4 regions of the Streptomyces sp. NPDC048353 genome follow, and region 2 is predicted to be linked to each of the others. Evidence: riboswitches for the same ligand, from Rfam matches in the RefSeq annotation. Region 2 holds a riboswitch; each other region holds the start of a gene.
The links. A riboswitch is a leader RNA that binds a small molecule or an ion and turns the genes downstream of it on or off. The one in region 2 is predicted to bind cobalamin.

Region 1 (7,350 bases), on a different contig from region 2:
TTCTTGGGGTCGAACTCCCGCACCAGCTTCGCCCACAGCAGGCGGGCCGCCCGCATCTTGGCGATCTCCATGAAGAAGTTCATGCCGATCGCCCAGAAGAAGGAGAGCCGCGGCGCGAACGCGTCCACGTCCAGACCCGCCTCGCGCCCGGCCCGGATGTACTCCACGCCGTCGGCGAGCGTGTACGCCAGCTCCAGGTCGGCCGTCGCCCCGGCCTCCTGGATGTGGTAGCCGGAGATCGAGATGGAGTTGTAGCGGGGCATCCGTTGCGAGGTGAAGGCGAAGATGTCGGAGATGATCCGCATCGACGGCTTCGGCGGATAGATGTACGTGTTGCGGACCATGAACTCCTTGAGGATGTCGTTCTGGATGGTCCCGGCCAGCTTCTCGGGCGGCACGCCCTGCTCCTCGGCCGCCACGATGTACAGCGCCAGCACCGGCAGCACGGCGCCGTTCATCGTCATCGACACGGTCATCTTGTCCAGCGGGATGCCGTCGAAGAGCTGCCGCATGTCGTAGATCGAGTCGATGGCCACCCCCGCCATGCCGACGTCGCCGGTCACCCGCGGGTGGTCGCTGTCGTATCCGCGGTGGGTCGGCAGGTCGAAGGCGACCGACAGGCCCTTCTGCCCGGCCGCCAGGTTGCGCCGGTAGAAGGCGTTGGACTCCTCGGCGGTGGAGAATCCCGCGTACTGCCGGATCGTCCAGGGCTGGTTGACGTACATCGTCGGGTACGGGCCGCGGAGGTACGGCGCCATGCCCGGGTAGGTGCCCAGGAAGTCCAGGCCCTCCAGGTCCCGACCGGTGTAGAGCGGCTTGACGGCGATGCCCTCCGGGGTCTCCCAGAGCAGGTCGTCACCGCCGGCCGCCTTCTTGACCGCCGTCCGCCAGTCGTCGGCGCTGCCGTGCGCGGCCGGGGTCCCCAGGTCGATCGCGGAGAAATCGGGGATGGACATCAGGAGACTCCCATGCGGTCGAGCGTGGCGGAGAGCACGGCGACGGCGTCACAGCCGGCGAAGACGTACGTGTCGGCGTCCGGATACGGTCCGGGGCGGCCCGCGAGGAACACGTGACCGGCCCCCGCCGCCCGCAGCTCCCCGGCGAGCGCCGCGGCCCCCTCCTCGTAGAGCGCGTCGCTGGAGCAGAGGCAGACCTCGGCCGCTCCGCTCTCCTCGAAGGTGCCTTCCGCGACGGCCTCGATGCCGCCCGCCTGGAAGAAGTTGGCGGCGAACGTGGCCCGCGCCGTGTGCGCGGCGGCGGGGCCGAGGGTGGCGAGGAAGACGCGGGGGCGGGCGCCCGTCGCGGCGAGGTGCGCGTCGGAGCGGGCGCGCAGCGCCTCGTACGCGTCGTCGCGCCGGACGCGGGGCAGCCCGCCGGACGGCGGGGCGGGCGCGGGCTCGCGGACGACGGGCTTCTCGGTCAGGTGCGGGAACTCGCTGACGCCGGTGACCGGTTCGCGGCGGGTGGCGAGCTTCGCGCCCCGGGCGGACCAGGTCGCGGCGAGGCGGTCCCGGACCATGCCGGACCGCAGCGCGGCCGCCTGCCCGCCCGCACGTTCGAGGGTGCGGAAGAACTCCCAGCCCACGTGGGCGAGTTCGTCCGTGAGGCGTTCGACGTACCAGGAGCCGCCCGCCGGGTCGATCACCCGGGACAGGTGCGACTCCTCGATCAGGATGGTCGAGGTGTTGCGGGCGATCCGGCGCGCGAAGGCGTCCGGCAGCCCGAGCGCGTGGTCGAAGGGGAGCACGGTGACCGCGTCGGCCCCGCCCACCCCGGCGGCCAGGGTCGCCACCGTCGTGCGCAGCATGTTCACCCACGGGTCGCGGCGGGTCATCATCACCGGCGAGGTCACGGCGTGCTGGATCTGCCCGCCCGCGCCGCTCGCCCCGCAGGCCTCCGCGACCCGGGCCCACAGCCGGCGCGCCGCCCGCAGCTTCGCGATGGTGAGGAACTGGTCGGCGGTGGCGGCGTAACGGAACTCCAGCTGGCCACAGGCCTGCTCGATGTCCAGGCCCGCGTCGGTCAGCTGCCGCAGATAGGCGACGCCGGTCGCCAGCGAGCAGCCGAGCTCCTCCGCGGCGGAACCGCCGGCCTCGTGGTACGGCAGGGCGTCGACGGTCAGCGCCCGCAGCCCCGGGTATTCCTCGGCGCACCGCCGGGCGAGCGCGGCGACCGGTGCGAAGCCGGACGACCGTCCCGTACGGGCTTCGAGGCCGAGGGGGTCGGCGCCCAGGGTGCCGCGCGCCGCCTCGGGGGCGACGCCACGGCGCTCGTACAGCCGCAGCAACTCCGCCGCGGCGTCCTCGGTCCGGTCGCCCGCGTCGAGGGCGACGGGCGCGAGGTCGAGGTAGACGCCGTCGAGGACCGTGTCGAGGGCCTCCGTCGGGATGCCGCCCTCGCCGACGACCAGCCAGAGCGAGGTGACGCCGTTCTCCAGGTCCCCCAGCACCGCCGCGCCGTCGGCGGCCGTGTGCCGTTGCCGTACGTCCCAGCCGCCGAGGGTGCCGCCCTCGGGGCGGCCGCCCCGCACGAACGGGGCGAACCCGGGGAAGCCGGCCTCGGGCGCGGCGTCGTCGGCCGCGTACAGCGGACGGACGCGAAGCCCGTCCTCCAGCGTGGTGGACAGGGCGTCCTCGGCTGCCGCGCCTTCGACGTCCTTGCCCGACTTGCGCAGGACGCCGGCCACCAGGCCCTGCCACTGCTCACGGGACGCGTCGGAGAAATCGGCGGCGAGGGCAAGCCCGTCGTCGGGAAGGACTGTCATGCTCGGATGCTAGGTCAGGGGAACAAAGGAGCAGCAGTCCGCACAGCTGTGACCTTGCCCTCTCCTGGACGCTCTTGAAGCTCCGGGCGGATCCGTTCTATATGAACGGGGCGGCGGGAGCGCCGTCAGCCGGCCGTCACCCGGCGCCCACCGGTCACTCGGCGCCGGCCGGAGCGGGCAGGTCGAGCGCCGGGTCGGGCAGGTCGAGCGCCGGTACGGGGCGGGGGCGCCCGTCGGCGTCGACGGCGACGAAGCTGAGACGGCCGGTGGCGACCTCGGCGGTCGGGCCGGAGGCGTTCCAGCGTTCGGCGGTGACACGGACCTCGGCGGTCATCGACGTGCGGCCGGCCCGGACGAGTTCGGCGTGGACGCTCAGCAGGTCGCCGGAGCGGACGGGGGCGAGGAAGGTCATCCGGTCGACCGACACGGTCACGGCGGGACCGTCCGCGTGGCGCCCGGCGGCCGCCGCGGCGGCGTCGTCGATGAGCTTCATCACGACCCCGCCGTGGATGGTCCCGTACAGGTTCGTGTCGTGCTCGCTCATGATGTGGGCGAGGGTCACCCGGGAATCGGCCGGGGTCTTGCGGACGGGGGACGGCAGGGTGGCGGCGTGGTCGGCCACGTCAACTCTCCTTCGCGAGTCGCGGCGGTCGGATCCGCGCGCACGGGGCCGGGGAGCCCGGAGGCCGGGTGCGCGGGCAACGGGCAGGTCTTCGGACTCGCGGGCGTGTCCACCGGTTCGACCGGCGGTCTCCTACTGGCCGTCGCTTCCCAGGCCCTTGCCGGGCCCAGTGCGTATGACGGCGGTCGTTCCCGCTCACCGCTGCGGGGCAGTCCCGGATTCCCACCGGGTTCCCTCTTACGACGCCTCCCGCCTGGCGGACGGGGCGAACCAGCTGCGCGCTCCAGACTACGTCCTGCGCGGCCCGTCAGTCCGTGGTCTCCGGGGCCGGCCGCGCGAAGTGCCGTGCGCCGGGCACCAGGCACGCGGCGGCCGGGACGAAGAAGCAGGCGGCGGCGCACGCCGCGAGGACGGGCGTGACGCCGAGGAGGCCGATGGCCGGGGCGATCAGGGCGAGACCGACCGGCGCCAGACCGTAGGAGACGAGGAAGTCCAGCGAGGAGACCCGGGCCAGCTTGTCCGGCGCGACCTCGCGCTGCGTGGCCGTGAACCAGGGCACGTTGAACAGCTCGATGCCGATCCCCGCGACGGCGTACGCGCCGACCACCACCGCGGGGTGGACCGGCAGCACCAGGCTGAGCGGGGCGAAGCCGTACGCCGCGAGGCCGGCGAAAGCGGCCCAGCCCTGGGACCGCGGCCGGACGCGGGCGATGAACAGGGCGCCGCCGAGCGCGCCGACGGTGTACGCGGTCATGGCCGCGGCGAGCACCCACTCGGTGCCGTAACGGTCCCGGCTGATCAGGGGGAGGGCGACGCTGGTGGCGGAGTAGCCGAGGGCGATGACGGCGACCAGGGCGGCGAGACCGGCGAGGAACCAGGGGTGGCGCCGGGCCTCGCGTATGCCCTCGACGAACTCGGCACGGAAGCCAGGGCGGTGCGGGGCGTCCGGTCCGGTGCGGGGCCCGGTGTGTCGGGCGGGGTCGGACGGGTGCGGGGTCGTGGGGGCGGGGGCCGCGGTCGTGGGGGCGGAGGTCGTGCTGCCGGCGGTGCCCCTGCCTCCCCTCGCCGGGACCAGCGCCGCGACCAGCCAGAGCAGCCCGATGCCCAGCAGCAGCGACGCGACGTCGAGGAAGGCCGCGAGCAGTGCGGTCAGCGCGGGCCCGGCGAGCGTGGCGGACCGGACGGCCATCGTCATGGCGGCGTTCGCCTGCTGACGGCGCTCCGGCTGGACGGTCTCGGCCGTGAGCGCCTGGAACGCCGGGCGGCAGGCGCCCTGTCCGGCGCCCGCGAGCGCCGCGGCGGCCGTCATCAGCACGAGGGAGTGCCCGAGGCCGGCCGCGAGGAGGGGCGAGGCGACCGCCGCCGCGAGGGCGGACCAGAAGACGACGGCGCGGCGCGCGTGCCGGTCGGCGAGCACGCCGCCGACGGCGACCGCGAGGAGGAACCCGGCGGTGCGGGCGGCGAGGACCAGGCCGAGCCCGGTGGCGCCCAGATCGCGGTGGAGGACGGCGAGCCCGAGGACGAAGGGCAGCGCCCAGGTCGCGAGACCGGAGGCGGTGGTGCCCGCCCAGAGGCGCAGGAAGGCGAGGTCGCGCAGGACCGAACGCGGCGGTGCGTCAGGGGACTTGGCCGCGGTGGCGGTGGATGGGGTGACCACGATGTGGGGTGCTCCTCGGCGAGGGGGGCGAGGTCCGCGACGACGCCCCCGGGGTCGTTAATGAAAATGATTGCCATTACAGTACTCTTCGAACGCGGCGCCCTCGCACCCGGTGCCCCGCTGCCCCGCCACACCCCTGCCCGCCCGTCGCCCCCGGCCCCCGGCCCGTCGCAACCCACCCCGCCCTCGTCCCACCGGAGAGACCCATGCGTCATCCCGCCCGCCTCGGCCTCGCCCTGGCTCTCGCCCTCGCCACCGCCGGCTGCTCCACCGCCCGCCCCGGCCCCGTCGCGCCACCTGCCGCCGGATCGGCCGCCCTCACCAGCTGCGGGCGCCCCCTCTCCCTCGCCGAACCGCCCCAGCGCGCCGTCGCCCTCGATCAGGCCTCCACCGAGACGCTGCTCGAACTCGGCCTCCAGGAGCGGATGGCGGGCACCGCCAACCTCAAGACCAAGATCCCCGCGCGGTACCGGACGGCGTACGCGTCGGTCCCGGTGATCGCTCCGAAGATCGCGACCGGCGAGCAACTCCGCGCCGCCGCGCCGGACTTCGTGGTCGCCGGCTCCGCGGACCTCCTCACCAAGGACCGCGCCGGCACCCGCGAGGAACTCGGCGCCCTCAAGGTCCCCACCTTTGTCAGCGCCGTGGACTGCCCGCAGCACAACCCCGCCGGCAGAACCCCGTTCGACCTGCTCTTCTCCGACTACGAGAACCTCGGCACGGTCTTCGGCGTCCGCCAGCGGGCTGCCGCACTGGCCGCCGAGCAGCGCGCGGCCGTCGCCCGGGCGAGGGGGGCCGCCGCCGAGGCCCCCGGGGCCGCGAGCGCGGAGCGGCCCACCGTCGTCTACCTCTACTCCGTCTTCAACGGCATGCCGTACGTCGCCGGCGGAACCGGTCTGCCCAGCGAGATGAGCCGGATCGTCGGCGCCAGGAACGCCTTCGACGACGTCGAGGAGGACTGGCCGGAGGTCACCTGGGAGGAGGTCGCCGAGCGTGACCCCGACATCATCGTGATCGGCGACCTGTCCGAGCGTGGCCGACCCGGCGACAGCGCGGCCGAGAAGCGCGCCACGATGACCGCGCACCCCGTGATCTCCCGGCTGCCCGCGGTCCGTGACGACCGGATCATCGAGGTCCCGGGCATCGAACTGGACCCGTCCGTGCGCTCCGTCCACGCACTCGGACTCCTCGCCCGGGGAATCAAGGACCTCGGCCATGCCCGCTGACCTGCTGAGCCCCCGGGCGCGCGGCCGCGTGGCGACGGATCCCGCCGTCGAGGCCGGACCCGCCCCGGACGGGCCCCGGGGGGACCGACCCAAGGCGGACGGGCTCCCGGCGGGGCGGCCGGCCACCCGGCGGGCCCCCTGGTTCGCCCGTACCGACCGCCGATCCTCCGCGGCCCCGGGGACCTCGCCGGTCCTCTCGTCCGTCGTCCTCCCCTCGTCCCCGGCCGGCCGCGGGGTCCTCCTGCTCCTCGTCCTCGCCGTCCTGGCCGGATCCATGGCGGCCGCGCTGCGCGTCGGCGCCGCCGAGGTCGAATGGGAGGGCCTCGCCCGCGTCTTCGGCACCCGTCTCGGTCTCGACGTCGAGCCCCTGCCCCCGATCGTCGACTCGCTCGTCTGGGAGCTGCGGCTGCCCCGCGTCCTGATGGCCGCCCTGGTCGGCGCCTCGCTCGCGGTGTGCGGCACGGTGCTCCAGGCGGTCACGCGCAACGCCCTCGCCGACCCGTACCTGCTCGGCGTCTCCTCCGGCGCGTCGACCGGGGCCGTCGCCGTGGTCGTCCTCGGCGTGGGCGCGAGCACGCTCGGGGTGACCGGTGGCGCCCTCGCCGGCGCGCTGCTCTCGTTCGCGTTGCTGCTGTTCCTGCTGCGGCGCGGGGGCCCGGACTCGGTTCGCATCGTCCTCACCGGCGTCGTGATCGGCCAGCTCTTCACCGCGCTGACCTCGTTGATCCTGATGGCCTCGGCGGACGCCGACACCACCCGGGCCGTCACCCACTGGCTCCTCGGCTCGATGGCGCCGGCCCGCTGGAACGCGGTACTGGTCTGCGCGGTCGTCACCCCGCTCGGACTGCTGGCCGCGTGGCTGTGCGCGAACGCCCTCGACGGCCTCGCGTTCGGCGCGGACACCGCCGCCTCCCTCGGCATCGGGGTACGGCGCACGCGGACGCTGCTGCTCGTCGTCACCGCCGCACTGACCGCGGTGGCGGTCGCCACCGTCGGTGCCATCGGATTCGTCGGCCTGATCGTCCCGCACGGCGTCCGGTTCCTCGTCGGGCCGACCCACCGCGTCCTGCTGCCGTACGCC
Region 2 (7,350 bases):
CCTGGATCGCGCTGGGCGCGACGAGCGCGGGGTGGTAGGCGTACCGCCCGAAGTGCAGGATCTGCATCGCGATCCGGCCGCCCGCCTCGTGCACGGCGTCGGTGATGAGACGGTGCTCGGCGACCTCTTCCTCGGTGCTGAGCTTGGCGCCGCCGTCCCAGGGGCGGCCGGCCTCGTTCGGGGCGATGCCGCCGGTCACGATGAGGCCGACGCCGCCGCGCGCCCGCTCGGCGTAGAACGCGGCCATCCGCGCGAAGCCGTTCTCGGTCTCTTCGAGGCCGACGTGCATGGAGCCCATGAGCACCCGGTTGGGCAGGGTGGTGAACCCGAGGTCCAGGGGGCTCAGCAGGTGCGGGTACGGGGTGGTCGGGGCCATCGGGGCGCCTCCTCGCGCAGGAACGTCACGCCCTGTTGTAGACGACCCGAAGCGACTTGTGCAACAAGTTGCATAAGGATGGGGGCGTGATCTGCGCTACGTCGGTGGGCGAGGGCCGGGGATGAGCTTTCCGGGGCCGTGTCCCCCCGGCGCCCCCCCCCCCCGCCCCCGACCTGTCGGTCCCTACCGGCGGCCCACTTCCGCCCACGCGTCCAGCTCCTCCGCCGTGCGCGGACCGTCCGCGTCCGGCGCCAGCAGACCGTGGGCCCGCAGCAGCCGGGAGACCGCCATGCCCCAGGGCCGGCGCAGCCGCGCCGCCGTGAGCAGTGCGTCGTCGGCGAGGAGCTCCGTGATCGGCCCGGTCCGCAGGCCCTGCGGGGAGAGCACCGCCGCCTCGTCCGCCCAGCGCAGCGCCAGGTCGACGTCGTGGGTCGCCATGACCACCGTCGTCCCCGCGTCCCGCAGCCGCCCCAGCACCTCCAGGAGCCGCTCCTGCCCGTGCGGGTCGAGGCCGGCCGTCGGCTCGTCCATGATCAGGACACGCGGCCGCATCGCCACCGCCCCCGCGATCGCCGCCCGCTTGCGCTGCCCGTACGACAGCAGATGCGTCGGCCGGTCCTCCAGGGCCACGATGTCCAGCGCCTCCAGCGCCTCCCGCACCCGGAGCCGTACCTCCTCCTCGGGCAGCCCCAGGTTCATCGGCCCGAACGACACGTCCTGGCCCACCGAGGCCGCGAACAGCTGGTCGTCCGGATCCTGCACGACCAGCTGGACCGTCGTCCGCAGCCGGGTCAGCCCCTTGCGGTCGTACGACACCTCCTCGCCGTCCAGCCGGAGCGCGCCGCTCCCGCACCGCAGCCCCCCGCTCAGCAGCCGCAGCAGCGTCGTCTTGCCGCTGCCGTTCCTGCCCAGCAGGGCCAGCGCCCGCCCCTCGGGCACGGCGAAGTCGATCCCGTCGAGGACCGCGGGCCCGTCCTCGTAGGCGAAGCCCGCCCTGACCAGTTCCACCACGGGGGAACGAAGACTCACGGGAGGGACCTTTCCAGTACGAGAGTGAGCGCGACGAGACCGCCGAGCAGGCCGGCCGTCGCCGCCAGGAACCGGCGCGAGACGACGGCGCCGGGCACCAGGACCCGCAGGGTCCCGTCGTAGCCGCGCCCCGCGAGGCCGGACTGCAGCCGCTGCGCCCGGTCGAAGGCGCGGACGAAGGCGGTCGCCCCGAGCCCGGCGAGCGAGCGCCAGGTCGCCGCCCGGGTCGTCAGACCCAGCCGGGCCGCCTGCGCCTGGCGGATCTTCGCCATGGAGTCGAGGAGCAGAAAGCTGATCCGGTACATCACGAGGGCGACGTCCACGACGGGCGCCGGGACCCCCGCCCGTACCAGCCGCGGCAGCACGTCCGAGACGGGCGTGGTGAAGGCGAACAGCAGCACCCCGAGGGACGCGGCCGAGGTCCGCAGCAGCAGTTCACCGGCGTGGACCGGCCCGTCGGGCGCCAGGGCGACGACACCGCGCGCCCCGCCCACCTCGAAGAGCAGCGGGACCGCGCCCGTCACACAGAAGCCCAGCGGAATCCGGAACGCCCGCCACAGCTGACGGCCCGGCACCCCGGCCGGACCGAGGAGCACGGCCAGGGTGGCCGCCGCGACCAGGACCGCCCCCGGCCACGGCGGCAGGCAGACCGCGCACAGCGTCAGACCGAAGCCCAGAGCCGCCTTCTCGCACGGATGACGGCGGCGCCAGCGACTGCTGTGCGCCGCCGCGTCGATCGGCAGCATCGGCGACTACTCGTCGCCGGTCGCTGCCGCCGTCGACGGGGCTCCGGGAGCCCCGGCACGGGCCTCGCCCTGCCTGCGGCCCTTGCGCAGACCGAAGTAGTAGGCGAGGACACCGGCGCCGAGGGCCGCCTGCAGCGCGAACAGCGCCGACTCGACCTCGCCCGACGGCGGCTCGTAGAGCGGGCTGAACCACGGCTCGTAGTCGGGCGCGATCTCCGTGATCGCCACCTCCGCCTCGGCGTCGGCGCCGGCGAACGGCTCCTCCTTGTGGTCGCCGAGACCCAGCACCAGCGGGAACACGGCCAGTGCCGCGACGATGAGCAGCAGCAGCGTGTTGATCTTCGCGTTACGGCTCATCAGACGTTCGCCTCCGCCTTCTCGGTCTTCCGGGCGCCCGGGAGGAGAATCCCGAGACGGGTCAGATCGCCCTTGCTGGACTGCGTCAGCAGCCGCATCACGAGCACCGTCAGCAGACCCTCGCTGACCGCGAGCGGCAGCTGCGTGACGGCGAAGATGGAGCCGAACTTGGCGAGCGCGCCCATGACACCGCTGCCCGGATCGGGGAAGGCCAGCGCGAGCTGCACGCTGGTGACGCAGTACGTGGAGAGGTCGGCGACGAAGGCGCCGAAGAAGACGCTCACCATCAGCGGGAGGTCGAACCGCCGCAGCAGGCGGTAGATCCCGTATCCGGCCCAGGGCCCGACGATCGCCATCGAGAAGGCGTTGGCGCCGAGCGTGGTGAGCCCGCCGTGGGCGAGGAGCAGCGCCTGGAACAGCAGGGTGATCGTGCCGAGCACCGCCATCACCGGCGGCCGGAACAGGATCGCCCCCAGCCCTGTGCCGGTGGGGTGCGAGCAACTGCCCGTCACCGAAGGAATCTTGAGGGCGGACAGGACGAAGGTGAACGCGCCGGACGCGCCCAGCAGCAGGGTGGACTCGGGGTTGGCCTTGACCTCGCGGGTCAGGGCACGGACGCCGTGGACGACGAAGGGAGCGGACGCGACGCCCCAGGCGACGGCGTGCACGGGCGGTAGATAGCCCTCGGCTATATGCATGATCGGGAGACCCTCTCCAGCACCTCGTGGATGGACAACGCACCTTGGCCGGTCTCCTGGCTGACGGGTCATGCCGTCGCGGCTCCGCCTTCCCACACCGCGACGGTCTCCCGAGGCGGTGCAGTGGCTCCCTCGAAGGGTTCTCCCCGAGGGGTGGAGCCGGACTTCCCGATCACAGTGGCGAGGGCCGCACCGGTTCCACACCGGTTTCCCGTACACCAAGGCGGTGTGACATTAGTGGGTTGACCAGGCGCATCACAACACGGAGGCTTCCGCGGACGGTGTGTGACGGGTCTCTCGCGCCCCCTGCTCACTCCTTTCGGTACGTGTACGCCTCCGCTGCCGCCGCCTCCACGGCGTCCAGGTCGCCGCCCGCGCTCGCCGTGACGAGGGCGGCGATCGCCCCCTCCACGAAGGGGGCGTCCACCAGCCGGGACCCCTCGGGCAGCTCGTCGCCCTCGGCGAGGAGCGCCTTGACGGTCAGCACGGCGCTGCCCAGGTCGACGAGGAGGGCGACACCGGCCCCCCGGTCGGCTTCCCGCGCCGCCTCGGCGATCAGCTCGGAGCTCGTACCGAGGCCGCCGCCGGGGTCCCCGCCCGCGGGGACGATCGGCGCGGAGGGGCCGCCGCCCGCGATTCCCCGGGCGAGTTCGGCGACGGCGGAGGCCACGGCGGCACTGTGCGAGACGAGGACGATGCCGACCGGGCCGCCGGTCACGGGGCCACCTCCGTACCGGTGGTGCCGTCGCGACGGCGGGTCATGCGGCCACCTCCGCGAGGGCGGCGATCAGCAGGGCGGACGAGGTGGCCCCGGGGTCCTGATGCCCGATGGAGCGTTCGCCCAGGTAGCTGGCGCGGCCCTTGCGGGCCCGCAGCGGTACGGTCGCCAGCGCGCCCTGTTCGGCGGCCGCCGCGGCCGCCTCGAAGGACTCGCGCAGCGCGTCGGCCGCCGGGACGAGCGCGTCCAGCATCGTCTTGTCGCCGACCTGCGCACCACCCAGCTGGGCGACGGCGGCGACCCCGTCGGCCAGGGCCTCGGCGAAGGTCTCGCGGGTGACCGTCCCGGCGTCGCTGAGCGCCTTTCCGGTGCGGCGCAAGAGGGTGCCGTACAGCGGTCCGGAGGCCCCGCCGACGGTGGAGATAAGCCGACGCCCGGCGGTGGTGAGCACCCCGCCCGGTGTCGGGGGAGGCTCCTTCTCCAGAACCTCCGTGACGGCGGCGAAGCCCCGCTTGAGGTTGGAGCCGTGGTCGGCGTCGCCGATGGCGGAGTCCAGCTCGGTGAGGCGGTCGGCCTCGCGGTCGACGGCGGCGGCGACGGCGGCCAGCCAGGCCCGGAAGAACGCGGCATCGAGCCCGTCGGCGGGACCGGGCGCCTCCGCTCCGGCCGGCCCACCGGGCACGTCTGCCCCGGCCGGCCCGCCGGGCGCGTTCGCTCTGGCCGGCCCGCCGGGCGCGTTCGCTCCGGTCGGCCCGCCGGGCACGTCTGCTCCGGCCTGCCCGCCGGGCGCGTTCGCTCCGGTCGGCCCGCCGGGCACGTCTGCTCCGGCCTGCCCGCCGGGCGCGTTCGCTCCGGTCGGTCCCTCAGTCGCGGCCGGTCCGTCGGCTGCGGTCGGTTCGTCCACGTCGGGCACTCTCCTTCTCAGCGGCCCCAGCGCAGGGCGGGCGTCTGTACGGGTGCGTCCCACAGGCGTAGCAGTTCCTCGTCGGCCGCGCAGAGCGTTACCGAACAGCCGGCCATGTCGAGGGAGGTCACGTAGTTCCCGACGAGCGTGCGGGCGACCGGGATCCGCCGCTCGCCGAGGACCCGCTGGACCTCGGCGTTGAACCCGTACAGCTCCAGCAGCGGCGTCGCCCCCATGCCGTTGACCAGCGCGAGGACGGGGCCCGAGGGCCGCAGGTCGTCCAGGACGGCCTCGACGGCGAAGTCCGCGATCTCCCGCGAGGTCATCATCGCGCGCCGCTCGCGCCCCGGCTCGCCGTGGATGCCGATCCCCAACTCCAGCTCGCCCTCCGGCAGGGCGAAGGTGGGGCTGCCCTTGGCGGGCGTCGTACAGGCGCTCAGCGCCACGCCGAAGGAGCGCGACCGCTCGTTCACCCGCCGGGCGATCGCCTCGACCCGCTCCAGGGGCGCGCCCTCCTCGGCGGCGGCACCCGCGATCTTCTCCACGAACAGCGTCGCACCGGTGCCGCGCCGACCGGCGGTGTAGAGGCTGTCCGTCACGGCCACGTCGTCGTCGACGAGCACCTTGGCGACCTGGACGCCCTCGTCCTCGGCCAGCTCGGCGGCCATCTCGAAGTTGAGCACGTCGCCGGTGTAGTTCTTCACGACGAACAGCACACCCGCCCCGCTGTCGACCGCGGCGGCGGCCCGCACCATCTGATCGGGCACCGGAGAGGTGAACACCTCCCCGGCACAAGCGGCCGCGAGCATCCCGGGCCCCACGAACCCGGCATGCAACGGCTCATGCCCCGACCCACCCCCGGACACCAACGCCACCTTGCCCTCGACGGGCGCGTCCCGCCGCAGGACGACACGGTTCTCCACGTCGACGGTCAGCTTTGGATGAGCGGCCGCCATTCCCCGCAGCGCGTCGGGGACCACGGTCTCCGGGACGTTGATCAGCATCCTCATGGATACCTCCTGGTGAGACTGGCAGGGATGTGGCTGAACACGATTTTTGCAGGTCAGAGCATGTGAGACTGGATATCGATCTTGGTGGTTGGTTACGGCGTGGGAAGGTCTGTGCGGTACTGATGCGGACTCTCCTGACGCAGCATCAGTTTCGGGTGGCGGGGATCGGCCTCGCGGGTGCGCATCATGACGCCATTGTCGACGCGAGATCGTCTGCGCGCACTGGTGTGTCAGGGGCCGGGTCCCGGTGGCTCTGCTTCCAGCGCGTCTGCAGGGCCGGAGCCATGAGTGGGAGCGCCCCGGCGCGTAGCGCCCTCCTGCCGTGGCTTTGTACGACCCTTTCCCCCCTCATGCCCCGGCCCGCCACTGTGGCTGCCGTCGATGACATGGTGGCGGGCCGTTATGGGTGCGAAGGGGCAGTCGCGCTTGAACTCCTTCAAGACGCTGCTGCCGGGACATCCCCCGCGGGTGCGGGGAGCAATGAAGGGTTGCGCTTCCTCTATCCCCGGCAACGGGGCCATCCCTGCGGGTGCGGGGAGCGGAATGCTAACGATGTCGGCCCAACTTGGGTCACCCTCGCCGCCGCCCGGAGGTCAGTCAGTCCAGGGCCTCCTGGCTTGCTGTAAGACCGCCGGTCTCCGACTTGCCGCCAAAGCGTTTCCTTTCCCCTGCAACGTTCGTTACATCCACCAGTACGGAGCTAACGTGCCCAAGAGGGCAAGCGGGAAGGGGAAAGCGTCTCGTATGAAGGGGCGGAAAGGGCCCAAATGGCAACGCAGTTGCTTTGTGCGAGCTAGGAAGCTCGCACAAAGCGTCGGGAGCATGTTAAGTCCGCAACGGGCGTCGGCGTCCTGGAGCTATACCTACAAGCATGGGGAGCGAACGCCGTGAACTGCAGTCCTAGCGCAATCCATGTTTACCCCGAATCAGCTTCACCGCGACCAGCAAGTAGTCCTTTACCGTCTTCTCTCTCTTGCGCCCGGGGCGCCAGTAGCTGCACCTGTCGGAAGTGCCCGGCGTTTCGACAAGCAGGCACAGGGGAAACGGCGCGAAATCGGTCGCAGTCGCCCCACCTTGGGTGCCGGGTGCGCCAGTCGGCCACCACCGGGCTTGACCTCCGGCCGCCGATCTCCTTGGCGGTGGGCCGGTGACTGGTGGTCCTGGCCCCTTGAACCCTTACCTTATGGTGCTGCTGCTTGGTGGCGCTTTTGGTGCGTACATCGCGTATGCGCACCCGGGCGCCCGTGAGCCGCTACTCGTCGCCGTCGGGGTGATGGCCTTGCTCTACATCCTGATGGGCTCGGGCGGGGGGATGCCTCACTGACCCTGTCATCAAGATCAATGCCTTATATGTGTCAGCGGGAATCGGCCTTGCGAAGTGCGCGCGTGCTGTCGGGAGCTAGCAGCCTACAAGCGCAGATTGTTCAGCCGAGCGGCAATCGGCTCCTGGCCTGCAGCCGCAACCCAATTACGCAACAGGGCTACGCGCGCGCAGAGCAGTTGATATGCAAG
Region 3 (7,350 bases), on a different contig from region 2:
GTCGACCGGGAGGGGCCAGACGTGCTGGGTGCCGCCGCCGGGGGTTTCCACAACGGTGGGCTCGGGGGTGGTCATGAGGTGATCTTCTCCTTGAGGTCGAGGACGCAGTCGCCGCAGATACCCGCGCCCGGAACGCGGTAGTAGAGGCAGCAGCTGCGGCGTTGGAAGGCGAGCGGCCCGGCGGGAGTGGCGCGATGCGCGCCGGCCCCGGCCAGTGGAGGGCTGTCCAGCAGTGCGCGGACGAGGGGGACGACGGGAACGAGAGGGTGCGGCGCTCGGGCGAGCAGGACGCGGTGGGCTCCGATCAGCGCCGAGGCGGCGTTGCCGCGCAGAGTGTGCGGGGACACTCCGTACGCCCGCCGTACCGTTTCGGCCCACGGGACCAGATTCCGGAGGACTACGGTGTGGTGCAGGGCCGGACGCGGTTCCCGGTCCACCTCCCCGAGGTCGGGAAGCCACAGGTCGAGGGGGCCGGAGGACGGCACGCGCCACCACAGCCGGTCCGGCCCCAGGTCGGGGACGCGGCCGGTGAACGCGGCGCAGGCCAGGGCGATCGACCAGAGCCGTGAGGCGGTGCCCAGGTGCAGGGTGGACGCGGCCACCCTGAGCTGGTCGGCGCCCAGCCGACCGGAGAGGGTCCGTACGCACTCCTCCACCACGCCCGGGACGGCGTACAGGTCGGTCATCGGCCGGAAACCGTCGGCCCCGGAGCGAGGACCGGTACTCCCGGCCCCGGGGCGAGGACCGGTGGTCACCGCGAAGTAGGGGCCGATCGTGGAGATCCGCGCCAGGACGGCGGGGGTGAGGGCCGCGGTCACCATGCCCGTACCGCTCGTGTCAGCTCGCGGAAGCCGCACGCCTGGACCGTCTGGCCGTCCGGTCCGGTGAGGGTGAGCCGGTCTGCTCCGTCCCACCTCACTCTCCTGTCGCCGTTCGGGTCGCCCGGGGCCGCCACGGCCAGCCCCTCCCGTGCCAGGGCGCGTTCGAGGAGCGGGAGCACTTCGGCCGGCGCGTCCACCGTCACGACGGTGCGTGTGGTGCGGCGCAGGCCGAAGGTGCCCGAGACCGGGTCGAAGGCGAGGTGGTCGGCGTCGAAGGCGGCGGCGACGGCGCCGTTGAGGATCAGGTCCTCGGGCGCCCCGGCGTGCACGCGGGAGTCGCGGTCGACGAGCCAGACCGCGTCGGCCACCCGCAGCGCCAGCTCCAGGTCGTGGGTGCTGACCACGACGGTCAGGCCCTTGTCCCGGGCCAGGTCGCGCAGCAGAACGGTGAGGGCGACACGTGAGGGGACGTCCAGGAACGCGGTCGGCTCGTCCAAGAGCACCACCTCGGGTTCCTGGGCGAGAGCGCGGGCGGTCAGCACGCGTTGACGCTCGCCGTCGGAGAGCTCGGCGGCCGGCCGGTCCGCCAGATGCCGCGCGCCCACCGCCTTCAGCGACCACTCGACGGCCGCGTGGTCCACGGCCGTGAGACGGCCGGTGAAACCGGTGTGCGGGTGCCGGCCGAGCCCGGCCAGTTCCCGTACGGACAGCAGCCCGGCGTCCACCCGGTCGGTCAGGACGACCGCCAGCCGGCGGGCGAGAGTGGTCGGCGGCTGGTGCGCCAGGTCCGCCCCGCCGATGCGGATCCGGCCGTCCAGTGGGGGCAGGAGCCCGCACAGGGTGCGCAACAGGGTTGATTTTCCTGCGCCGTTGGGTCCGAGGAGCACGGTCAGCTCGCCGGCCCGCGCCTCCAGGTCGAGCCCCGACAGCACGGCCCGGCTCGCTCCGCGCCCGCGCGGCGACCGGGTCCGGTAGCCGATGCCGAGGCCCTGGGTGGTGAGACCGCCGGGGCGGTCCGGTCTGCCGACCGTGTCCTTGACGGGTTCGGTCATCGTGTCGGTCACGAGGCCACTCCTTGTACGCCGCGACGGCTGCGGATCAGGAACGCGATGACGACAGGGGCGCCGAACAGCGAGGTGACGGCGCTGAGCGGCAGCACGGAGTCCGTGCCGGGCGGCTGACTCAGCAACGCGCACGCCAGTGCGAGGAACGCACCCGCGAGCATCGACGCCGGCATGAGCGCCCGGTGGTCCGAGGTCCCCAGCGCCACCCGCGTCAGATGCGGGACGGCCAGGCCGAGGAACGCGACGGGGCCGCAGAACGCGGTGGCCGCGCCCGCCAGCAGCGAGGTGCCGGCCAGCGCCAGATTGCGGCTGCGTCGCACGTTCAGGCCCATGGTGCGGGCGTAGTCCTCGCCGAGCAGCAGGGCGTTGAGTCGTTTCGCGGTCAGCAGCGCCGCCAGCAGTCCCGCGCCGATGACGGGCAGCATGACCTGGAGGTCGGGCCAGGTCGTGGCGCTGAAGCTGCCCAGGCCCCACATGACGAACTGCTGGGCGCGCTCGGGCCGGGCGTAGACGAGCATCACCCCGACGACCGCGGTCGCCGCCGAACCGATCATGACGCCGATGACGAGGAGGGTGACGGCCGACTTCACCCATCGCGAGAGGAGCAGGACGAGCGCCATCACGGCGGCGGCGCCGAGCGAGGCGGCGATGACGACGCCCACGCGTCCCAGACCGGCCAGGTTGCCGGTGAAGCTGCCGGCGGCGCCGCCGGTGCCGACCACCACGGCGGCGACGCCGATGCTGGCGCCCGAACTCACCCCGAGGGAGAACGGATCGGCCAGCGCGTTGCGGAACAGCGTCTGCATCTGCACGCCCGCCACGGCGAGGGCGGCACCGGCGGCGGTGGCGGTCAGCGCTCGCGGCAGCCGGACCTCTTCCACGATGACGGTCCACCGCGGGTCGGCGGCGGTGCCGCCGAACAGGATCCGCACCACCTCCCCGGTCGGCACCGGGTGGGAGCCGGTCGCGAGGGTGAGGACGAACAGGGCGGCGGTACCGGCGACGAGGGCGAGGACGACGGCGAGGCGCCGCCGCGCCGGTCGGATCGTCGGCGTGGTGTCCGGGGCGGCGGCCGTCGCGGCGGTCAGGTGCGTCGTCACGCCTTGGGCACCAGCTGGTAGAAGGTGAAGGTGTGGCCCTTCGCCCGGTCCGGGTGCATCAGCGCGAAGAGGTCGGCCAGGACCAGGTCCGGGCGCAGCACACCGCGCTCGAAGTAGTCGTTGCCGCCGCCGGGGCCGACCGCCTTGGTGTTCGTCCAGACCGCACCGCCGGTGAGGGCCTTCAGCTGCCCGTACCGGCTGTCGGCCTTCGCGGCGTCGGCGGTGGACTTCCATTGCTGGTCGGCGATCCAGACCGGGGCCCGGCCGCCCTTGGCGTACACGCCCTCGAAGTTCAGCTGGAGGCCGCCGGTGCCCCGCTCGCCCGCCCACGGATAGGTGCCGCCCGCGTCCTTGATCAGCCGGGCGGCGTAGCTGCCGCCGGCGGGCATGGACCAGGTGCCCTGGTACATCGTTCCGGGCAGCACCTCGACGGGCCTGCCCGCCGCGACGGCCTGCGCACCCTTGGCCGCGACCTTCCGGTAGTCGCCCTCGATGGTGTCGAACACCTCACCGGCGCGCTGCTCCGCCCCGGTGAGCGCGGCCATGGCCTTGACCCACTCGGCTCGGCCGAGCGGACTCGGCTCCAGCCATTCGGCGTTGGCGACGACGGCGATGCCGGCCTGCCGCAGCTTGGGGTACTGCGGGTCGTCGGTGCCCTGGGTCATCAGGACGTCCGGCTTGGCGCCGATGACGGCTTCGGCGTCGAGGGTGCGGTCCTTGGCGTACTCGACGACCTCGCCCGCCCGCACCCGCTCGAGCACCTCGGCGGAGGAGATCGCCACGGCGCTCGCGACACCGGTGAGCACGTCCAGGGTGCCGGTCTCGGTGAGCAGCGGCAGATGGGTGGTGGAGGCGGAGTACAGGCTCTTGACGGGGACGGTGACCTGCTGTGCGGACGCCAGCTCACCGGTCAGCTCCGGCTTCGGCGCACCGCACTTGACCAGGACGTACGACGCGGGCTTGCCCTTGGGGAAGGGCTCCTTGACAGTGAGGACCTGGTAGCTCTTCTCGTACCGGAGCGTGAAGTTCTCGGCGTGCTTCACCATGGACTTGACCGGGAAGTAGTCCTTGGCCGGGTCGAAGTCCTCGATACAGCCCTTCCCGGCGGCTGCCGCTTTGGCATCGGCGGGCGGGCCGGAGGCGCCGCCGCACGCGGTGAGTGTGAGGGCCGCGGCCAGGAAGACCGCTGCGGCAGCCTGACGGCGACCGGGCACAAGGGGCCTTACGGACGACAAAGTTGACTCCTGAGGGCATGCGTGGGCAGGGCACACCGGCATGGCGGTGCGCCTGATACGGCGTGCGGGAAGAAACCGCTGAGGGAGGAGGTCGTCAGGACCTGGGGGATCGAGCCCGTGCGGCACGCCGGGCAGGCCGGCTCCGGAGGAGCACAGGCAGCGCGGAACTGCCCTCACACATACGCAGGCACACGAGTGCCACCGCCTCTCCTGGGGAAATCCGCCCCGTACATCGAGGTGCGACGGCGTGAGTCTCCTGACTCGGGATCACAGCTTCTCCGGCCTTCCCACCCCTGATGGGGCGGTGGCCATGGGCGGAGTCGCTCCCCCTACACAGTGGCGGTACCGTGCCGGAATCACACCGGCTTCCTCGTTCCGCCGTCGCTTGTTCGGCGAAAGCATCGCAGAACCGGCCACGCCTCGCCAGACCAACCTCTGTGCGATCAGCCACAACCGGGAGTGCAGCCATCATGACAAGGAGTGTTCATCCGGTGCAGCCTGCGGCGACCGCTTCACTTCGCTCGACCCTCGCCCCTGGGCAGGACGCCGTTGGCAGTGGGGGGTCGCCCCACCCCACTGTCTGCGTGCCGGCACTGCTGACGAGGCGTAAGCGGATTCACCGCTCACCGGCTCATATCGGGCCCAGGACCTCGCCGGGTACGGCTTCCAGCTCGAGGGTCTCGAGCACAGTGAGCAGTTGCCGTTCCTCGTAGCGGAAGTGGTTCTCCATGATCGCGGCGATGCCTTCGAGGTGCTGGTCGAGCTCCTCGGGCGGCGCGGCCCGGTCGACCGCGGCGCGGAGGCCGTTGAGCAGGTAGGCGATCATCGAGTGGTCCTGCTCAAGGGAGCGCAGTACCGGGCGCAGCTGGGGGTGCGCTGCCGCGATGGCGGGGAACAGGGTGCGGTCTTCGCCCTGGTGGTGGGCGTCGAGAGCCGTGCAGAAGCCGTGGCAGTACAGCAGCAGTTCGCGGGTGGCCGCTTCACCGGGGGTGCCGTCGGCGAGGGAGGCGCGGGTCACGGACAGCGCTTCCCGCAATCGGTGGTGCACCTGACGGAGTTCTTGGCTCCAGGCGACGAGCCTGGTCGTCTCGCGCTCAGACACGCGAGAGCGAAGGGTGGGACGAGTACATCGTCGACCTCCTTCGGTCCGGCGCCTCCATGCCTGACACGGTCTGCCACCGGCACGCGACGCTCCCCGTACGGTACCGCACCCGGGCACGGGACGTTACGGCTCGGCGTGAACTGTCCGCCTAGGCGCGCCTGCAGTCCTTGGCGTCGGGTGTCACGGGTTGGGGCCGCGTCCGTTGCGGATGATCGCGGTGCGGCTCGCTGTCGCTGATCCTGCGGTTTTTCACTGCGGTCCCCGAGGGCACGGCCCCCGAGGGCACCCTCGCGACGTGGCGATCGAGTAAGCACACGTGCGGCGTGTGACGTCGAGCGTCTCTTCACCTTCTGCTCCAGTGAGTGAGTGCAACGAACACGAGTCATGAAGGAAGCCGGCGGCTCCCGGGTCAAGCGCGCCTGCGGGGAGGGGCCGCGGTGAGTGGTGGTGGGACGGTCGCACGGTGGCTGTTTCCCGACGGGCACCTCTACGAGCGGTTCGTTCCGTCACTGCTTGTGCTGACGTTTGTCAGCGGTCTGGTGGACGCGGCCAGCTTCCTCGGGCTGGGGCGGGTGTTCGTGGCCAACATGACGGGCAATGTGGTCTTCCTGGGCTTCGCCTTGTCAGGAGTGGCCGGGTTGTCGGCGGCGGCGTCGGCGGTGGCGCTGGCAGGGTTCCTGGCCGGGGCGGCGGCGGGTGGTGCGTGGCGGCGGAAGACCGAGCCTGGAGCGCTGTTCGCTTCGCTGGTCGTGTTTCAGGCCCTGTTGGCCGGGCTCGCGTTTGCCGGTCAGGCAGCCGGCTGGGGACGGTACGCGGTCCTGGTGCCGTTGGCCTGCGGGATGGGGCTGCAGAACGCCGTCGTGCACCGTCTGGGCGTGCCGGACCTGGCCACCACCGTGATGACGCGGACCCTGACCGGACTCGCGGTGGACCGACCTGGGCCCGGCAGCATGCGGCGGGCGGCGTCGGTGGTCGTGCTGGCCGCCGGGGCGCTCGCGGGCGGTCTCGTGCACGCCCACCATGGGGTGGAGGGTGTTCTCGTAGTGGTCCTGGTACTGCTGATCGGCGTTGTCGTGGCCGCCCGTCCCCGGAGCGCTGCGGGCCGTGTATGAGGACGTGGCCCCCCACGTCTCACAGATCTGCGGGCGACTGGACGAGGTCGAGGGCTCCGACCCGCTTACCGCCCTGCGGTTGTTCTGCGCGCTGGATGCTGTCAGGAAGAGCGACTGCACCTCTCGCCGAGCCGGGGCCGGGCCGCCCGGGCAGCCGCGCGAGCATTGCTGCGAGCGGCGATCCTCGCTTGGCGCGCGAGGGCGCCAGGCGAGGAGGGTATGCAGCACTGGCCGGAGTCGGCCCGGGTGGAGTTATCGGAGCAGGTGTCGACCTTCGTGCCGCTCACACGCTTCCGCGTAGCGGCGGCACCTAGTTCCACGGATCGGTGAACGAACGGCCGAGGACCGGCTTGGCGATGAAGAAGTTCACGTGCCCGATGGCGAACGCCTCGTAATGCTCGGCTGCGGCGCGGGCGTTCAGCGGGTCCAGTTCCTCGGCGCGGTGCTCCAGCGCCGGTACGCGTACGGGCTGTTCCAGCAGCGCCACCGGGTGCTTCAGCCGGACGGCTCGGTCGCGTGTCCTGCTGCCGCCGGCCTCGTTACCGTCACCATGAAGAAGATCATCACCGTAGTCGGAGCGGCGCTGTGCGCCGCCACCATCGCCGCCCCCGCACACGCGGACGAGGACTCGAACTTCGGCGGCGGCATCAACGCCGCCAACGCCTGGAACTTCACCGCCGCCGCCGTCTGCCTCCAGGAGGTAGCCGTCGTCCCGGTCCTCGGCGACTGGGTCGGAAACCACGTCAACAACTGCTCCAACGGCAACGTCATCGACCACTCCGGCCGCTGAGCCGCCCCCAGAACGCCTCGGGCCTCGGCTCCCGGCCTGCGCATCTAAGGGCGGGCCGCTACGCACTGGGACGTCTCGGTGGACTCCACCTCCGTACGCACGCACCATCACGCTGCCGGGGGCCGG
Region 4 (7,350 bases), 330 kb from region 2:
TCACCGGACGCCGGCGCACGAAGACAGCGGCGGACCCCTCCGGACCCGCGCCGTCGACGGAGGGCCAGGACCCGGCGACCCGCCCGGATCCCGACCCGGCCGCCGGCTCCGCCCGGGTCGAGGAGTGGGAGCCCGTGGACGATTCCGGCTCCGTCGGCCGGTCCTGAGCGGCGGGCGCCCGCTTCGGCGAGCGGCGACCGGGTGCCCGAGCGGCTCGGCGATCGAGCGGTTGCGCGCTCACGGCCCGGAACCGCGGACATCGGTCCAGCGGTTCCGGGCCGTGGCGCTGCCAGGGCTCGCCGGCCTGAGGGTCAGCGCAGGACGGACGAGAAGTTGTCGAGCTGGATCCAGGTGACCTTGTTGGTCGCCTGCGGCCCGAAGACCGTGAGGACGCCCTGGGTGTTGGCCTCGACGCGGAGCGCGTTGATGCCCTGGCTGTTGTTGCGGGGGCAGACGCCCCGGGTCAGCTTCGGCGGGCGGATCGTCTCGGGCAGCGTGCCCAGCTGGGCGTCCGCGGTGAACGAGCAGGTGACCGTGCCCCGCAGCTGGAGGAACTCGGTGCCCGCGAGAGTTATGACCCGGGCCTGGAGCGGTGCGGCGGCCTCCGGCACCACACCGGGCGCCGGAACGATGGCCGTCCAGTCGACCAGGAGCCGGCACCCGTCCGACCCGTCGACCGCGGCGGCGGGCGCGGCGGTCAGCAGCGGGGCCGCGACGGCTGCGGCGGGGGCGGCCAGAGCCGCGCCGAGCAGGGAACGGCGGCTGGGAGTAGGGCGGTTCATGCGCGATCCTCCGGATCGGGTAGGGCGGGGCAGCGGCGGGGGGCGGGGCGGCGGACCGTGACGGCCCGGGCCCCGGCGCGGGGCGGCGTCATCGCCAGGCGACCGAGACGCCGTCGAGGTCGATCCAGGTGACGGCGTTGTCGCCGGTGGCGCCGTACGCCCAGAGCGCGCCGTGGACGTCCGCCTCGATCCGGCAGACGCAGCGGCCGTAGTAGTTGTTGCGCGGCACGTTCTGGCGGACCGGACGGGTGGGTCGCAGCCGGTGCGGCAGGGTGGCGACCCTGCTGTCGGCGGTCAGGCCGGGAGAACACGTCAGGGTGCCGCGCATCTGGAGGTAGGTGGTCCCGGCGAGCGCGATCAGCCGCCCGCGCGGGCGCTCGGCGCCCGGGGTGACGCCCGCTTCCAGGGCGAGGTCCTCCCAGTCCGACAGCACCTGGATCCCGTCCACGGCGGGCTTCGTCGGATACCAGCCGATCGTGACGTCGCGCGCGAACTCGCTGCCGGGCGTGGTGTTGCTGAATCCGAAGAGCAGCCGGGTCTCCCGCGTCGCCGGGTCGACCTCGACGGCCAGCCCCTCGGGCTCCCGCCGCGTAAGGCCGTCGGCGCCGGTGACGACCTGCCGGTCGAGCCTGAGCCCCGTCGTCCACGAGTAGGACGTGAGGAAGGTGATGCCCGGGAACTCGCTGGGTACGGTCGGGTCCTCGCCCTTGTCGTACGGCGCCCACTGGTAGACGTACAGGACGTCCCCGAGGCTCGCGAAGCCCTGGAAGGTGAGCTTCGGCTCCAGCGGGTACGGCGACGGCACGGCGGGGGTGACGTCCTCCCCGTCGGGCACGACGAACGTCGGGCCGGCCGGCGTCCAGTCGCCGGTGGCGGCACCGGCCGTGGCGTACCGGGTGAAGTGCCGGTCGCCGCCCTTGTGGTACATCACCGTCAGCAGGCCGTGCACCGGGTCGGTCGAGGGGCCGGTGCCGGAGGTGCTGCCGGGAGCGGTGAACTTCCGCTCCGCCGGGATGGTGGCGCCGTCGAGTACCTCCCCGTCGGCGAACCGGAACCGCGTGATCGCCTTGCCGAAGGTGGTGCCGCCGCCGGTGACGTGGAGCGGCCCGACCTCCGTCCAGACGTAGCTGTCGGCGCCGACCGGCTCCACGCCCATGGCGAGGCCGTGGCCGAAGCCCTTCAGCTGCATCGCCCCCGTGCGCACGCCGGTCCGCCGGTCGATGCGGTTGAGGTACATGTTGCCGGCCGGGGCCGTGGCCGAGCTCTCGACCTGGAGCACGAAGACGTGCCCGTTGACGGTGTCCGTCGCGATCGCCTGCGGCGCCGGGTTCTTCACCAGGTCGACGGTCTGGATCAGTCTGCCGGTCGGACCGGACAGATCGATGCCGTTGGTGTCTGTGTAAGCCATGTTCCCTCCCCTGGGTCCTCCCCGGACCCATGCCCGTCATGATCACACGCGTGTGCGAGTCGAGGGTCCGGGGGGCGCGGCCGCGAAGGGGAGCCATCCCGAGGCAGGGGCGGGATCAGGCGTTGCGGGGCGGGCTGTACGAGGTCAGGCGGTGCGGGATCAGGCGGTGCGGGTGAGCCGCCACACGTTGTCCACCCGCGTGCCCCGGCGGCCGTCGGGCGCGGTGAGGGCGCGTTCCACGCCCTCCAGCGTGTCCACCCGCCAGGGGTGCGGCAGGGCGAGCGCCGCGAGGACGCCGTCGAGGGTGGGGAAGTCCGCGTCGAACGGGTACTCGTGCTTCTCCATCCAGGACGGCCACGCGGCGTGCATGGCGATGAGGAGCGTGCCGCCCGGGGCGACCGCGGCGGCGGCCGACCTGAGCACCCCGTCCTGGTCGAGCGGGACGGGCGACTGCAGGAACTGGGCGCTCACCAGGTCGAAGCCGCCCTCGGGGAAGGTCACTCCGAGGTCGTGCCGCTCGAACGCGGTCCGGTCGGCGCAGCCGGCCTCCGCCGCGTGGGCGGCCGCCCGTTCCAGGGCGGTCGCGGAGATGTCCACGCCGGTCACGCGCCACCCGCGCGAGGCCAGCCACAGGACGTCGCCGCCCTCGCCGCAGCCCAGGTCCAGGGCCGTGCCCGGTGTCAGATCGGCGGCCTCCCGCACGAGGAGCGGGTTCGGTTCGCCGCTCCAGACACGGTCGCTCGTGCGGTAGCGCTCTTCCCAGAACTCGGCGGGATCGGTGGGCTTCGGGGTCGGCATCGAGGCTCCTTCGGGACGACTGCGCGGTGCCGGCGGCACCTGGGTCCAGACTCGCCACGGCCCGCCGGGGCGTCAAAGATGCTTGCCGTTTCGGCAACAAGGGGGCGCGGGGCCGAGAGGGCGTCCTTTTGCGCCGGAGGCGCGGAACCGTAGGATCACCTGGTCATCACCGCGACGGGAGACAGGAAGCCGGTGCGAAACCGGCACGGTCCCGCCACTGTGACCGGGGAGTGCACCCGTCGAGACGCCACTGCGCGCACCGCGTGGGAAGGCTGGGGTGTACGCCGATCCGGGAGTCAGGAAACTGGCCTGTCGCGGGCCCGATCCGAGGAGCGCGGACTCCCCAGGAGGCTTTTCGTGTACCCCAGTACGTCCCGCATGCCCCGCACGCGCAGCATGCCCCGTCGCCGCCCCGTGCGCGCCGCCGCCCTGGCCCTCGCCCTGTCGGGGGTCCTGCTCACCGGCTGCGGCGCCTCCCCTCAGAGCGGCACCGCCCGGGAGGGCGGCGGCGCGAAGCCCGGTGCGTCAGCCGAGGGTTTCCCCCTCACCGTCGAGAACTGCGGCACGCGCACCACGTACGACAAGCCGCCCTCCCGGGTGGTGACCATCCATCAGCACCCGGCCGAGCTGATGCTGGCCCTCGGTCTGAAGGACCGGATCGTCGGCACGGCCTTCCCCGACTCGGCCGTACTGCCCGCCTTCCGCGAGGACTTCGCGGCGATCCCGGAGCTGGCGAAGAAGGAGCCGTCCTTCGAGTCGGTCCTCGACGCGGAACCGGACTTCGTGTACGGCGGCTACGCCAGCGCGTTCGCCGAGAAGGAGGGCCGCTCCCGCAAGGCGTTCGCCGACGCCGGGATCGACACCTACCTCAACCGCGAGTACTGCGGGAAGAAGAAGGTGGCGATGACGGACACGTACGACGAGATCCGCGCCATCGGCTCCCTCTTCGGCGTCGAGGAGCGTGCCGACGCGCTGGTGGCCGACCTTCAGGGGCGCGTGGCGAAGACCGCGGCGACGGTGAAGGGGGCTCCCGCCCTCCCCGTCTTCGTGTACGACAGCGGCGACAAGTCGGCGTTCACCGCAGGAGGCAAGAGCCTCGGCACCGAGGTCATCCGCCTCGCCGGCGGCACCAACGTCTTCGCCGACCTCGACGACGTCTTCGGTGACGTCTCGTGGGAGCAGGTCGTCGCCCGTAAGCCGGAGGTCATCGCCATCTACGACTACGCGGGTGCGGGGAACGTCGAGCAGAAGAAGAAGTTCCTGCTGGCGCAGCCGGCCCTCGCCGACGTGCCGGCCGTGAAGAACAAGCGCTTCGTGGTGCTGCCGCTGACGGCGACGCTGGTCGGTGTCCGCGCGCCGTACGCGGTCGAGGACCTCGCCCGCGGGCTGCACCCCGAGCGCTTCCAGTGACGGCACCGGCGAAAGCCGTGTCCGCCGCTCCCCCCGCCGGCTCCTCCGCCCGTCCCGCGGGCGCCTCCCGCGCGGCCGGTCCGGGCCGCCGCGCCTTCGCCCTCACCCTGGTCGTCCTCGGCGTGCTGCTCCTGGCGTCGATGACGGCGGGCATGGCCATCGGCTCGGTGCCGGTGCCCCCCGGCCAGGTGTGGGGCATCGTGACGCACGCGCTGACCGGAGACGGTTCCGAGCCCGCCTGGTCGCAGGCGCGGGAGACGATCGTGCTCGACGTGCGGGCGCCGCGGGTGCTGCTGGGCGCGGTGACGGGCGCCGGGCTCGCGGCGGTGGGCGCCGCGATGCAGGCGCTGGTACGCAACCCGCTCGCGGAGCCGTACCTGCTGGGCGTCTCCTCGGGCGCCTCCCTGGGCGCCGTCGCGGTGATCGTCTTCGGGGTGAGCCTCTTCGGGCCGGTGTCCCTGTCGGTCGCCGCGTTCGCCGGCGCCCTGCTGACGCTGCTGCTCGTCTACACGACGGCCCGGTCCGGCGGCCGCATCACCTCGGTGCGGCTGGTGCTGTCGGGCGTGGCGTTCGCCTCCGTCCTCACGGCGGTCATGGACGTCCTGCTGCTGACCAGCGACCGGGGCAACGAGGCCCGGGCGGTCCTTGCCTGGACCCTCGGGGGCCTCGGCGGTGTCCAGTGGGCCACCCTGTGGCTGCCCGGCGCGGCGCTCGCGCTCGGCGTCGCGGTCCTGCTGACCCAGGCCCGTTCGCTCAATCTGCTGCTCGCCGGCGAGGAGGCGGCCTCGACGATGGGGCTCGACGTCGCCCGGTTCCGGGCGCGGACCTTCGTCCTGCTCTCGCTGGTCACCGGAGTTCTGGTGGCGGCCGCCGGGCCGATCGGGTTCGTGGGGCTGATGATGCCGCACACCGTGCGGCTCTTCGTCGGCGGCGACCACCGCCGGGTGCTGCCGACGGCCGCGCTGGGCGGGGCGGTGTTCCTGATCTGGGCCGACATCGCGGCGCGTACGGTCGCCGCACCCATGGAGATCCCGGTCGGGGTCCTCACGGCGCTGTGCGGGGGGCCGTTCTTCCTGTGGCTGATGCGGCGGGACGCCCGGCGCACGGCCGACCGGGGAGCGGCATGACGGCCACCGAACTCACCGTCGAGGGCGTCACGCTCACGGCGGGCGCGCACCGGCTCGTCCGGGACGTCTCCCTGACCGCCCGGTCCGGTGAGGTGATCGGCCTCGTCGGGCCCAACGGCAGCGGCAAGTCCAGCCTTCTGCGGGCCGTCTACCGCGTGCTGCGTCCCCGGGCGGGCAGCGTCCGGGTGGACGGCGCCGACGTGTGGTCCGTGCCGGTCCGCCGGCTCGCCCGCACGCTGGCCGCCGTGGTGCAGGAGACGGGCGCGGACTTCGACCTGACCGTGCGGGACGTGGTCGCGATGGGACGCACCCCGCACAAGCGGCTCTTCGACGGCGACACCGGCGAGGACACGCTGATCATCGAGTCCGCGCTGGCGTGGGTGGACGCCGAGGCGCTGGCCGACCGTCCCTTCGACCACCTGTCGGGCGGCGAACGCCAGCGTGTGCTCATCGCCCGCGCGCTGGCCCAGCAGCCCGCCCTGCTGGTCCTCGACGAGCCGACCAACCACCTGGACGTCCGGCACCAGTTGGACGTCCTGGGTCTGGTGCGCCGGCTGCCGGCCACGGTCCTGGTCGCCCTCCACGACCTGAACCTCGCCGCCTTCTACTGCGACCGCCTCTACGTCCTGCGCGACGGCGAGGTCGTGGTCACCGGCCCGCCCGGTGAGGTGCTCACGCCCGCCCTGCTGCGGGAGGTGTACGGGGTGACGGCGGAGGTCGCCGTCCACCCGCGTACGGGCGCGCCCCAGGTGACCTTCCTGCCGGGCGAACCCACGGGCGCCGCCGCCCGCGAGAGCGTGGAGCGCACCCCCTAGAGACGCGGTCCGGCCCGCCTCCGCCGGGAGGCGGGGGCGGGCCGGAGACGGTCCACGGGTGCCGGCGGTGGTGCCGGCGGGCTACTCCCGGTCGGTGGCGCGGCGGCGCCACCAGACCAGCGCGCCTCCCACGGCCGCGAGTGCGGCGGCGAGTCCGGCGATCAGGCCGACGGGGGCGCCGGAGCCGGTGTCGGCGAGGTCACCGTCCGGGTCCTGCGGTGCGGCGGTGCCGCCGGTGCCCGGGGTCGACGGAGCCGGAGCGGACGGTTCCTCGGTCGGCGTGCCGGGATCGCTCGGGGTCGGCGTGGGCGTCGGGGTCGGGTCCTCGCCGCCTCCGCCGGAGGCCTTGGCCGCGGTGTTCCCGCCGAGGAACAGCGTCTCCTCGCTCTCGGCGTCGTCCGTCATCGTCGCGAGGGACGTCCTCGTCGTCCGCGGCAGATGCTTGTGCCTGGCTTGGAAGCGGATCGGGGTGACGTTCTGCTTCGGCGCCTTGGAGAAGTCGACGCCGCCGACGCCCTGCTGGTAGACCTTGCCGCCGTAGGCGAGTTCGAACCACTCGATGCCCTCGGTCAGGGTCTTCTTGTAGCGGTTGTAGACGTCCATCTTGGACCAGTCGGCGTTCTCGCCGCGCAGCGGCCACTTGGCCACGTCGTTGCTGTCGATGATCTTCCGGTAGTCGGTGGGCCGCTGCGCGTCCTGCTGACGGATCCACTCGGCGGCCACCCGGGAGGCGTAGACGCGGCGCAGGTCGGCGTATTTCGGGTCGTTGTTGACCCGCCGTTCGACCTCGCTCATGACCACACGGTTGACGGTGGCCTGGGCCGCCTTCTGCTCGGCCTTGGTCAGGTCGCACTTCTGGGCGCCGGGCGGAGTCCACTTGGTCTCCTGCCACTCGGCCTTGGCGGCGAGCGGGGCGTCCAGGATGTAGATGCCGCCGTCCTGCTCGCGGACCTGGGCGGGCTTCGGTTCGATCCACATCCGGGTGTACGGGAAGCACGGCATGCCTTCGC

Region 1: it holds a riboswitch for cobalamin, as region 2 does, so the genes downstream of both, ACZ6RC_RS13945 (acyl-CoA thioesterase) here and ACZ6RC_RS17110 (energy-coupling factor ABC transporter permease) in region 2, are expected to answer to the same signal.
Region 3: it holds a riboswitch for cobalamin, as region 2 does, so the genes downstream of both, ACZ6RC_RS11220 (ABC transporter substrate-binding protein) here and ACZ6RC_RS17110 (energy-coupling factor ABC transporter permease) in region 2, are expected to answer to the same signal.
Region 4: it holds a riboswitch for cobalamin, as region 2 does, so the genes downstream of both, ACZ6RC_RS18475 (ABC transporter substrate-binding protein) here and ACZ6RC_RS17110 (energy-coupling factor ABC transporter permease) in region 2, are expected to answer to the same signal.

The regions. Positions count from the first base shown of each region.
Region 1 covers NZ_JBVJGU010000003.1:809,832-817,181, reverse strand. The annotation lists gene scpA (methylmalonyl-CoA mutase) at 1-956, opposite strand, end outside; gene ACZ6RC_RS13950 (methylmalonyl-CoA mutase family protein) at 956-2,764, opposite strand; gene ACZ6RC_RS13945 (acyl-CoA thioesterase) at 2,919-3,386, opposite strand; cobalamin riboswitch at 3,452-3,676, opposite strand; gene ACZ6RC_RS13940 (MFS transporter) at 3,694-5,043, opposite strand; gene ACZ6RC_RS13935 (ABC transporter substrate-binding protein) at 5,250-6,269, shown strand; gene ACZ6RC_RS13930 (FecCD family ABC transporter permease) at 6,259-7,350, shown strand, end outside.
Region 2 covers NZ_JBVJGU010000004.1:416,296-423,645, forward strand. The annotation lists gene ACZ6RC_RS17090 (FAD-dependent oxidoreductase) at 1-376, opposite strand, end outside; gene ACZ6RC_RS17095 (ATP-binding cassette domain-containing protein) at 560-1,405, opposite strand; gene cbiQ (cobalt ECF transporter T component CbiQ) at 1,402-2,151, opposite strand; gene ACZ6RC_RS17105 (energy-coupling factor ABC transporter substrate-binding protein) at 2,158-2,508, opposite strand; gene ACZ6RC_RS17110 (energy-coupling factor ABC transporter permease) at 2,508-3,206, opposite strand; cobalamin riboswitch at 3,236-3,444, opposite strand; gene ACZ6RC_RS17115 (PTS-dependent dihydroxyacetone kinase phosphotransferase subunit DhaM) at 3,517-3,924, opposite strand; gene dhaL (dihydroxyacetone kinase subunit DhaL) at 3,965-4,606, opposite strand; gene dhaK (dihydroxyacetone kinase subunit DhaK) at 4,846-5,838, opposite strand; gene ACZ6RC_RS17130 (hypothetical protein) at 7,022-7,162, shown strand.
Region 3 covers NZ_JBVJGU010000003.1:159,657-167,006, forward strand. The annotation lists gene ACZ6RC_RS11200 (DUF7676 family protein) at 1-75, opposite strand, end outside; gene ACZ6RC_RS11205 ((2Fe-2S)-binding protein) at 72-821, opposite strand; gene ACZ6RC_RS11210 (ABC transporter ATP-binding protein) at 815-1,885, opposite strand; gene ACZ6RC_RS11215 (iron chelate uptake ABC transporter family permease subunit) at 1,882-2,985, opposite strand; gene ACZ6RC_RS11220 (ABC transporter substrate-binding protein) at 2,982-4,199, opposite strand; cobalamin riboswitch at 4,448-4,638, opposite strand; gene ACZ6RC_RS11225 (hemerythrin domain-containing protein) at 4,852-5,322, opposite strand; gene ACZ6RC_RS11230 (YoaK family protein) at 5,760-6,434, shown strand; gene ACZ6RC_RS11235 (hypothetical protein) at 6,745-6,921, opposite strand; gene ACZ6RC_RS11240 (hypothetical protein) at 6,985-7,224, shown strand.
Region 4 covers NZ_JBVJGU010000004.1:750,630-757,979, reverse strand. The annotation lists gene ACZ6RC_RS18495 (cation:proton antiporter) at 1-167, shown strand, start outside; gene ACZ6RC_RS18490 (hypothetical protein) at 312-782, opposite strand; gene ACZ6RC_RS18485 (hypothetical protein) at 871-2,190, opposite strand; gene ACZ6RC_RS18480 (class I SAM-dependent methyltransferase) at 2,350-2,988, opposite strand; cobalamin riboswitch at 3,134-3,315, shown strand; gene ACZ6RC_RS18475 (ABC transporter substrate-binding protein) at 3,346-4,398, shown strand; gene ACZ6RC_RS18470 (FecCD family ABC transporter permease) at 4,416-5,525, shown strand; gene ACZ6RC_RS18465 (ABC transporter ATP-binding protein) at 5,522-6,340, shown strand; gene ACZ6RC_RS18460 (hypothetical protein) at 6,422-7,350, opposite strand, start outside.